DNA from 4 places in the Massilia sp. TSP1-1-2 genome. Region 2 is predicted to be linked to each of the others. Evidence: predicted binding sites of a transcription regulator. Region 2 holds the regulator's gene; each other region holds the start of a gene.
The links. Region 2 encodes FNR, which switches genes on or off when oxygen is low (the NO sensors DNR and NnrR bind a similar motif). Its sites were predicted from a motif close to TTGATNNNNATCAA; they were not measured.

Region 1: a site for FNR is predicted at 927-940, ahead of ACP7BV_RS19440 (XrtA system polysaccharide chain length determinant). Genes of this name have one in related genera too.
Region 3: a site for FNR is predicted at 1,036-1,049, ahead of ACP7BV_RS19605 (PHA/PHB synthase family protein). Genes of this name have one in related genera too.
Region 4: a site for FNR is predicted at 1,423-1,436, ahead of hemN (oxygen-independent coproporphyrinogen III oxidase). Genes of this name have one in related genera too.

Annotation. Positions count from the first base shown of each region.
Region 1 is NZ_JAFCTU010000025.1:25,505-27,704, forward strand. It holds gene ACP7BV_RS19435 (EDSAP-1 family PEP-CTERM protein) at 1-670, shown strand, start outside; gene ACP7BV_RS19440 (XrtA system polysaccharide chain length determinant) at 1,027-2,200, shown strand, end outside.
Region 2 is NZ_JAFCTU010000021.1:78,406-80,605, forward strand. It holds gene ccoG (cytochrome c oxidase accessory protein CcoG) at 1-8, shown strand, start outside; gene ACP7BV_RS17910 (FixH family protein) at 23-556, shown strand; gene ACP7BV_RS17915 (hypothetical protein) at 565-786, shown strand; gene fnr (fumarate/nitrate reduction transcriptional regulator Fnr) at 945-1,706, opposite strand; gene ACP7BV_RS17925 (DEAD/DEAH box helicase) at 1,731-2,200, opposite strand, start outside.
Region 3 is NZ_JAFCTU010000025.1:61,170-63,369, reverse strand. It holds gene ACP7BV_RS19605 (PHA/PHB synthase family protein) at 1-979, opposite strand, end outside; gene ACP7BV_RS19600 (YsnF/AvaK domain-containing protein) at 1,124-1,609, shown strand; gene ACP7BV_RS19595 (YsnF/AvaK domain-containing protein) at 1,581-2,200, shown strand, end outside.
Region 4 is NZ_JAFCTU010000017.1:8,925-11,124, forward strand. It holds gene hemN (oxygen-independent coproporphyrinogen III oxidase) at 1-1,280, opposite strand, end outside; gene ACP7BV_RS15710 (nitric-oxide reductase large subunit) at 1,666-2,200, shown strand, end outside.

The DNA.
Region 1 (2,200 bases), on a different contig from region 2:
TCCCGACGTCGCCCACCAGTTCGTCGGCTTGCCCAATCCACCGCGCGGCGAAAACGACTACACCCCGTTTCCCTCGCCGCCACCGGTGCCGGGCACTTTCGGCTACGCCGACCAGTTCCTGACCGGCAGCGCCATCGCCGTTGGCGGTCGGCCTGCCGGCGCTACCGCGCAAACGCGCGCCGACGCTTCGCTGCAATCGGCAGGCTCCGCTTCGGGCGACTCCGACGTTGGCACCTCGACCACGTTCAGTTTCACCATGGGCGACGCCGACACCATGACGTTCGCCTTTGACGCCACCCCGTTCACCCAGGCCTACACCACCGCCGGCCCCGTCACCAACGCCATCGCACGTTTGTCGTGGAGCTTGAATATTGTCAATCTGACCACAGGCGCGCTGGTACTGTCCTACCAGCCGGGCGCGCTCAATGGCGACGCCAACGTCAGCCGCACCGGCACCTTTGCCGGCCTGTCCACCTACAACCCCGGCAGCGGCTTTTTCACCACCACCACCCCGCTGCTCAACGGCGAGGACACCTATCAGCTGACGGTGCAGCACAACACGCTGGCCAATGCGCTGCAGGGCGCAAGCGTGCCTGAACCTGGCACCTTGGCCATCTTCGGCCTAGGCTTGCTGGGCATGACGGCCTTCAAGCGCCGCCGCAGCGCCTAAGCGCGCAGTGAGCAGTACCCGTCCGCGCTGTGCGTGGACGGGGTATCTGACGACATCGTGGCCCAAGCGGACGTGGCCACGCCAGGGCGTTCGATTCCGTGTTGCGGTTTGGGCCTGCTGGGGATGCGAGCGCCAGATTGCCGCTGGAAGCCCTGATGCCACTGCCAGCCAGTAGGCATTTTCACCCGGCCAGGGCGCGCACTGTCCGGGATTTTTTTCTTGGCGAACGCTGCGCCGTGGTCGAGGAAAAAGCCTTTTGACGGTAATCAACGGCCCCGTGACTAGCAATATTTCCTGGTTTCTACGGCCATATAATCGGATGGGTAGCGAAGTCCCTTCGCGCTTCGAACCGCTGCATGACAAACGGAGAACCGCACGATATGGAGGACCTCATCAGCCAGTTGCTTTCACACGTGCGCGGCATCTGGAAACACCGCTGGTACGCGATCGCCATCATGTGGATGGTTGCCGTGGCCGGCTGGGCAACCGTCTTCACGCTGCCCAACGACTACCAGACCAGCGCGCGCGTGTATGTGGACACGCAAAGCATCCTGAAACCCCTGTTGGCCGGCATGACCAGCATGCCCAATGTCGAAGAACAAGTGTCGATCATGAGCCGTACGCTGCTCAGCCGACCCAATCTTGAGCGCATCATGCGCATGACCGACATGGACGTGCAGGCGACGACGCCGCGCCAAAAGGAGGAGTTGGTCGCCCAGCTCATGGCCAATATCAAGATTACCGGCACTAACACCCACGACATCTACACCATCAGCTACGCCAACAAGAACCCCAAGCTGGTGCGCGACGTGGTGCAGTCGCTGCTGACCATCTTTGTCGAAGGCAGTTTCAAGGGCAAGAAGAACGATTCGCAGCAGGCTGTCCAGTTCATCGACGAACAAATCAACAGCTACGAGCAGCGCCTGGTGGCGGCCGAGAACTCGGTCAAGCAATTCAAGCTGCGCAACGCCGGGCTGTTGCCGCGCCTGGGCGCCGATTACAGCGCCCAGCTCGCTGCAGCTGCCGACGCGCTCGGCACGGCGCGCCTCGAACTGGCCGAGGCCGAACAGACGCGCCAGGCCATCGCTGCCCAGATCCGCGGCGACGCCCCCAAGCGTGGCGGCAAGGTGCGCATCAATAATCCAGAGCTCGACGCCCGCATCGACACGGTCAACAAGAATCTCGACATGCTGCGCCTGCAATACACGGAGCAGCATCCCGACATCGTCGCCGCCCGCCGCCTGCTCGGCCAGCTCGAAGCGCGCAAGGTCGAGGAAAGCCGGCATCCGCTGTCCGACAGCGACCCGGGCCGCAACTACAGTCCCATGCTACAGCAGCTCAAGGTGGCGCTGACCGAGGCCGACGCCCGGATCGCGGCTATCCGCGTGCGGGTGCTCGAATACAGCGCGCGCCATGCCCGCCTTGAAGAGCAAAGCCGCGCGGTGCCCGAAGTGGAGTCGCAATTGTCCCAGCTCAACCGCGACTACGAGATCAACAAAGACAACTATCAAAAGCTGATCAGCAAGCGCG
Region 2 (2,200 bases):
CGAGATAATGAAGGAGAACCGCATGCAAACTGCTTCCCAACCCAGGCTGCGCACGGCGCCGCCATGGTATGCCCAGCGCTGGCCATGGCTGCTGATGCTCGGGCCGGCCGTGGTCCTGGTGGCCGGCGGCTACACCGGTTACCTGGCCTATACGCGCCAGGACGCGATGGTGGTCGACGACTATTACAAGCAGGGCAAGGCGATCAACCAGGACTTGCGGCGCGACCGCGTGGCCAGCGCCCAGCGCCTGTCGGTGGCGCTGCACTACAACGCCGGCGCGCATGCGATGCAGGGCGAATTGACCAGCTTTGGGCGGCCGGTTACGACCCCGTTCAGGATCGGACTGGCGCATTCGACGTTGCCTGAAAAAGACATTTTGCTCGCCGTGTATCCGGATGCGCAGGGGCGTTTTTCGGCGCCGCTGCCGGCGCTGGAGCAGGCGCGCTGGCAGGTGAATGTGGAAGGGGGCAAGCGCGACTGGCGCCTGGCTGCCGAATGGCAATTTCCGGCCCAGCAGTCGATGACGATCGACGCCGATGCGGCCATTGCGCCATGAGGCAGGGCATGAAGCGCCTGGCGATGGCGGTGCTGTGGCCATCGTTCCTGGCCGCGGCGCTCGCTGAAGGCTTTTTCTTCTCGTGGGTCGAGCCGGAAGCGCTGTCGTCGCTGGCGCCGATGGCGGTCTACAGCATCGGGTTTTTCTTCTTCTGGACGTTTTGCACGCTGGCCGGCTTGCTGACGGGGTATTTGATCGTGGTGCCGGACGATGGAAAGGCGCCGTTTTGAGTCGTTGGGTCCCATGGGGCCCAAGTGACCAACGACGGCTGGCGCGTGAACGCGGGGGCGACGATTGGCGGCAATGGAACGGTTCAACTGAGCCAATGTTCCATGGGTCCGTCGCGTGCGCGACGACGATGTGGGGGGACTGTTACGGGTAGCCTGACTCAGGCCATCGGGCTGCACTGCGCGGTACCGGCGGCCATCGCCTTGAGCATCACCGGGTCGAGCAGCGTCACTTCGCGCTTGTCGACCTTTAACCAGCCCTGCTTTTTGAAGCGCGACAGCAATCGACTGATGCTTTCAATGGTCAAGCCCAGATAATTGCCAATATCTTCACGCGACATGCGCAACTGAAAGCTGGTCGGCGAATACCCGCGCGCCGCGTAGCGCGACGACAAATTGACCAGAAACACCGCAAAACGCTGCTCGGCGCGCATATTGCCCAGCAATAGCATGACGTTTTGTTCACGCGTGATTTCCTGGCTCATGATGCGGTGAAAATGACGCAGCAGCGTCGGCACCTGGCCGAACAAGTCTTCAAGGCGGGTGAACGGAATCTCGCACACTTCGCTATCCTCGAGCGCCACTGCGTCGCAATGGTGGCGGTCGCCGCTGATGGCGTCCATCCCCAGCAATTCGCCGGCCATCTGAAAACCCGTAATCTGTTGTTCTCCGGCCGCATTGACCTGGTAAGTCTTGAAATGGCCGAAGCGAATCGCGTACAAACTGCGAAAAGGCTGATCCATTTGGTACAGGCGCTCGTCGCGCAAAATGCGGCTGCGCTTGCCAATGATCTGGTCCAGCCGACTCAGTTCGCCCTCGTCGAGCCCCATGGGAAGGCATAATTGGTGCATGCTGCATCCTGCGCAGCTTGCTTTCAAGACGTTGATATTTAATACAGCTGCAGGGGGATTCGGTTGATTCATTCAGGCATCATACTTCATCGCAGCTTATCGGGTTTTTAAAAAGCGGACATCCACGTGCAAAACATCGCCCGTCACCTTGGCCTTTTTCGCCTTCTTCGGCTTCTTGACGACCTGGCCTGCCGTATCGGTCAGCGGCACCCGGTGCTCGGGCGAAAAGCCGGGCTCTTCGATGCGTTCCAGGGTTTGCCGCGTGAACATTTCAATGGCGGCGAGCAAGTCCACCTCATCGGCGCATACCAGCGACACCGCCTGGCCCGCATTGCCCGCGCGGCCGGTGCGGCCGGTGCGGTGGATATAGTCTTCGGCCACGGTGGGTAAGTCGAAATTGACCACTTGCGGCAAGTCGTCGATGTCCAGCCCGCGCGCGGCGACGTCGGTTGCCACCAGTATCTTGCACTGGCCCGCCTTGAAACGCTCCAGCGCCCGCAGGCGCGCCGGCTGCGCCTTGTCGCCGTGAATCGCGTCGGCCGCCACGCCATTTGCCGCCAGGGTGT
Region 3 (2,200 bases), on a different contig from region 2:
CAACCGCGTTGATGGCCTGATCGGGCACGATGGCGTGCACCTGATCCACGGCCGCCATGACGCCGTCGCGCAGGTAGTCTTCCATGCCCACGTCGCGGTCTGCTGCGGTCGGGTTGTGCCAGGAAATCATGAATACGGTGTGTCCGCGCCCAACCAGATAGCGCACCAGGGAATTGTGCGCAGACAAGTCGAGGATGTAGTACTTCATGATCCAGGCTGGCACGATCAGCAAAGGCTCTGCGCGCACGGTGTCGGTGGCGGGCGCATATTGGATCAGCTCGATCAGGCGATTGCGGAACACGACTCGACCGGGCGTGGCCGCAACTTCGATCCCGGGGCGGTAGGCCTCGGACCCGGCTGGTGCAGCGTTGCTGAGCCGGCGCTGGTTGTCTTCGGCCAAGTTGATTGCGCCGCGCACGAAATTGGCGCCCCCTTCGGCCAGCGCCGCGGCCGAGACGTCCGGATTGGTGGCGATGAAATTGACTGGCGAGAACAGGTCAAGCAGCTGGCGGGCCGAGAATGAGACCACTTGTTCGTGATGCCGCGTGACACCGTCGATGCCGGTGGTAGCGTTGTACCACCACTGCTGATTAAGCAGGAAGGCTTGCTGCATCAGGTTGTACGGCCACTGCTGCCATGCGGGACCGCGAAAGCGTCGGTCCTGCGGCAGCGGCTCGATGACCGGCTCAGTGTTGCCCAACGCGGCGCGGGCGGCGTAGCCGAGCCAGCGTAAATCCTTGTTGATCGCCTTTTCGACCAGCAAGCCCCACTTGCCGGGTGACTGTGCCAAGTGCATGCCCCAGTCAAGCCAGGCGAGCGCGAGGCTGGTGGGCGAAATGCCCTGCGTGAACTGGCCCATCATGGCGTGCAGCATGCGGTCAATATTGGTGGGCGGCTCGGGCGGCTCATGGTAGAGCACGGCAAAGTCAGTTCGCTTTTGCAAGTCTTTCCTGCGGTCCTGCCCGACGTGTAGGGACATGGCGCGGCTCCTGCTGTCAGTGAAACGCCAGCTTCTTACGCGTGTCAAATTGGGGCTTGATCGGCGTCAAACGTGTGCCGCTGGTGTGGGGTTTGGCTTACTGTAGATTGCTGGTGTAGCGGCGATTTCAAAGGAGCTTTTTGAATGGCAACGAACCCTCCAACGCAGGCAAACGACGGCACCGTTGCGCAGCCGTTCGTGCTGCCAATTGCGCGCGAAGAAGTACAGGTCTCAGTGCGCCAAATCGACACCGGCCGTGGCGTGCGCATTCACAAGACAGTAAGCGAACAGGATCACCGCATCGACCAGTCCCTGCTGCGCGACGTTGTCAGCGTCAGGCGAGTTCCGGTCGACAAAATAGTGTCCCTCTCTGAAGCGCCAACGGCGCGTCAGGACGGCGACACATGGATTGTGCCCATTCTCGAGGAAGTCCTGGTAGTGGAAAAACGTTTGCGCATCAAGGAAGAGGTTCACATCACGCGCACCGCGCATGCAGAACCTTTTTCCGACACCGTCGTCTTGCGCTCGGAGCATGTCTCCATCGAACGATTCGACGAAGGCCCTGAACCCGAAGTCAATTCTACAAACGGAGGTACACATCATGCAACACACACTGATCGCCGTCTTTGACAACCGCAGCGATGCACAAACGGCGCTGGAAGATCTGGTCGCGTCCGGCTTTTCCCGCAGCGTCGCGCGCCTGTCCGAAGGCGACCCCACCGGCCAGACCAGCCTGGAAAGCGGGTCCGCACATGGCAGCTCCGCCAGCGCCGGCGCGGCGACCAAGGACAACTCCATCGGCGCGAGCATCAAGAATTTTTTTGGCGACATTTTTGGCGCAGACCGCAGCACCGACGCCCAAATGTACTCCGATGCCGTCAACCGTGGCCACTACGTGCTCACGCTGACGGCCGACAGCGAACCTGAAGTTGAGCGCGCGGCCGACATTGTGGAGCGCTACGGCCCGGTTGACATCGACGAGCATGCGCAGCAATGGGGGGCGGGCGCCACCGGCGGCCAGGACAGCATGCGCATGGGCGCCGGCGCCATGCAGCAAGCGTCGGGCATGGCGCAGCAGGCCAGCGCGCAGTCAGGCATGCAGTCGGGAATGCAGTCAGACATGCAGGCAGGCCAGCGGCCGCTGCAGGGTTCCGGCATACAAGGTACGCAATACCAGGATTCCCAGCAGCGCGCCGCCGACACCACTGCCATTCCCGTGAT
Region 4 (2,200 bases), on a different contig from region 2:
TCGCGCAGGCGCGCCAGTTCCGGGCCAAAGTAGAGAGCAAAGTCGATGCCGTGCGCATGCTCCACCGACCGCACGCTCAGCGCAAAGTCGCACATCAGGCGTCCGATCACGTCGCGCCGGATAACGTCGTCCGGCGTCAGTTCAATCCCGCGCGCCACCGGCAAGTGGCCCGCATCAAGCCCGGCGTAATAGCGCTCCAGCGATTTTTCGTTCTGGCAGTACGACTCGCCCACGGCGCTGATGGCCGACACGCCGCACGAAACCATATCGGTATCGGCGTGCGTCGAGTAACCCTGGAAGTTGCGGTGCAGCTGGCCGCTGCGCTGGGCCACGGCCAGCTCGTCGTCGGGCTTGGCGAAATGGTCCATGCCGATGTAGACGTAGCCGGCTGCGGTGAGGCGCTCGATGCACAGGCCCAGCATGGCCAGCTTGTCATGGTCGGTGGGCAGGTCGGCGTCGACGATCAGGCGCTGCGACTTGAACAGCTGCGGCATGTGCGCGTAATTGTAGATCGAGATGCGGTCCGGGCTGGCCGCCACCACCTTGGTCAGCGTCTCGCCGATGGTCTTCAAGCTTTGCTTGGGCAGGCCGTAAATGAGGTCGATGCTGATCGAGCGAAAACCGGCCGCGCGCGCTGCGCTGATCGCGTCGTGCGTCAGGGCGTCGGGCTGGATGCGGTTGACCGCTTTTTGCACTTCCGGGTCAAAGTCCTGCACGCCCAGACTCACGCGGTTGAAACCCTGGCGCCGCAGCGAGCGAATGCGCTCCGGGTCTACGGTGCGCGGATCGATCTCGATCGAATACTCGCCGCTATCGTCGTCGGCAAAGGTAAAGCAGCTGCGCAGGTGCTCCATGAGCGAGGCCATCTGCGCGTCGGTCAGGTAGGTCGGCGTGCCGCCGCCCAAGTGTAGCTGCTCGACCCGCTGTTCGCTGCCAAGCAAGGCTGCCTGCAGGCTGATTTCGCGCTTCAGGTAATCGAGGTAGATGGCCGCCTTGTCGTGTTCCTTGGTGATGATCTTGTTGCAGGCGCAGTAGTAGCACAGCGACTCGCAAAACGGGATGTGCAGATAGAGCGACAGCGGCAATCGCGCGGCGCCCTGGCCCAGGCCCGCCACCACGGCGGCATACTCGGCATGGCCGTAGCCGGCGCGAAAGCGGTCGGCGGTCGGGTAGGACGTATAGCGCGGACCCTGCTGGCTCATTTTTGCAATCAGCGCGGCGTCGAAATGGACTGCCGACGAGGGCGCGCCCTTCAAGCCTGTCGCATCGTTGTTTCCCATGGTCGTTCTCCTGTTTTCGCCGCAGACAGCGGCGTCAATTGCTTCTATTCGGCAATCATGGTAGTCACGCCTGCGAAGCGCGGCAAGCCGAATCGTGCGCTGCGCAACTATATTTGCACGTGCCACGTGTTCTTCCGGAAATTTGATCTACATCATGGGCAATTCCCGCGCAATGCCGATAAGATCCGCTCTCCTGGCGCTATCTGGCATGCACGTTCTGGCGTGCCAGTGCCGCCAACCCCGACCGCGCACCCCCGCCACCACTACTGCGGAAAAACCTAAACTGGATCAATTTTAGCCCTACATAATCTTTGCACCGAATAAAAGATGCAAATAGAATGCATCTTAGTACTCACTCCATCACTACAACATCAGAAGGAACATCATGCACGCCACGCGCAAACTATGGACATGGCTAGCTGTCATCTGCGTACTTTCATTTGCCGCCCTTGGCTGGGTCGGCCGTGAAATTTACCTTGAGGCGCCGCCCATCCCGATGCAGGTCCGCAGTACCGACGGAACTGTGCTCTTCTCGAAAGATAACGTCCAATACGGCCAGCAGGCATGGCTCATGGCCGGCGGCCAGCAGCTCGGCACCGTCTGGGGCCACGGCAGCTACGTCGCGCCCGACTGGTCGGCCGACTGGCTGCACCGCGAGGCGCTCGCCTTGCAAGACCTGCTCGCCGAACGCACGCTCTCGCGCAAGTACGTTGAGCTCGACGCCGGCGACAAGGGCAAAATCGACGTCATGGTCAAGACCGAACTGCGCACCAACACCTATGACGCGGCAACCGGCACCCTGGCGCTCTCGCCAATTCGGGCCGAAGCCGTGCGCCGCACCGCTGCGCACTTCAACGATTTGTTCGGCAACGCCGCTTCCCTGAACGCCTTGCGCGAACAGTATGCGATGACGCCCAACG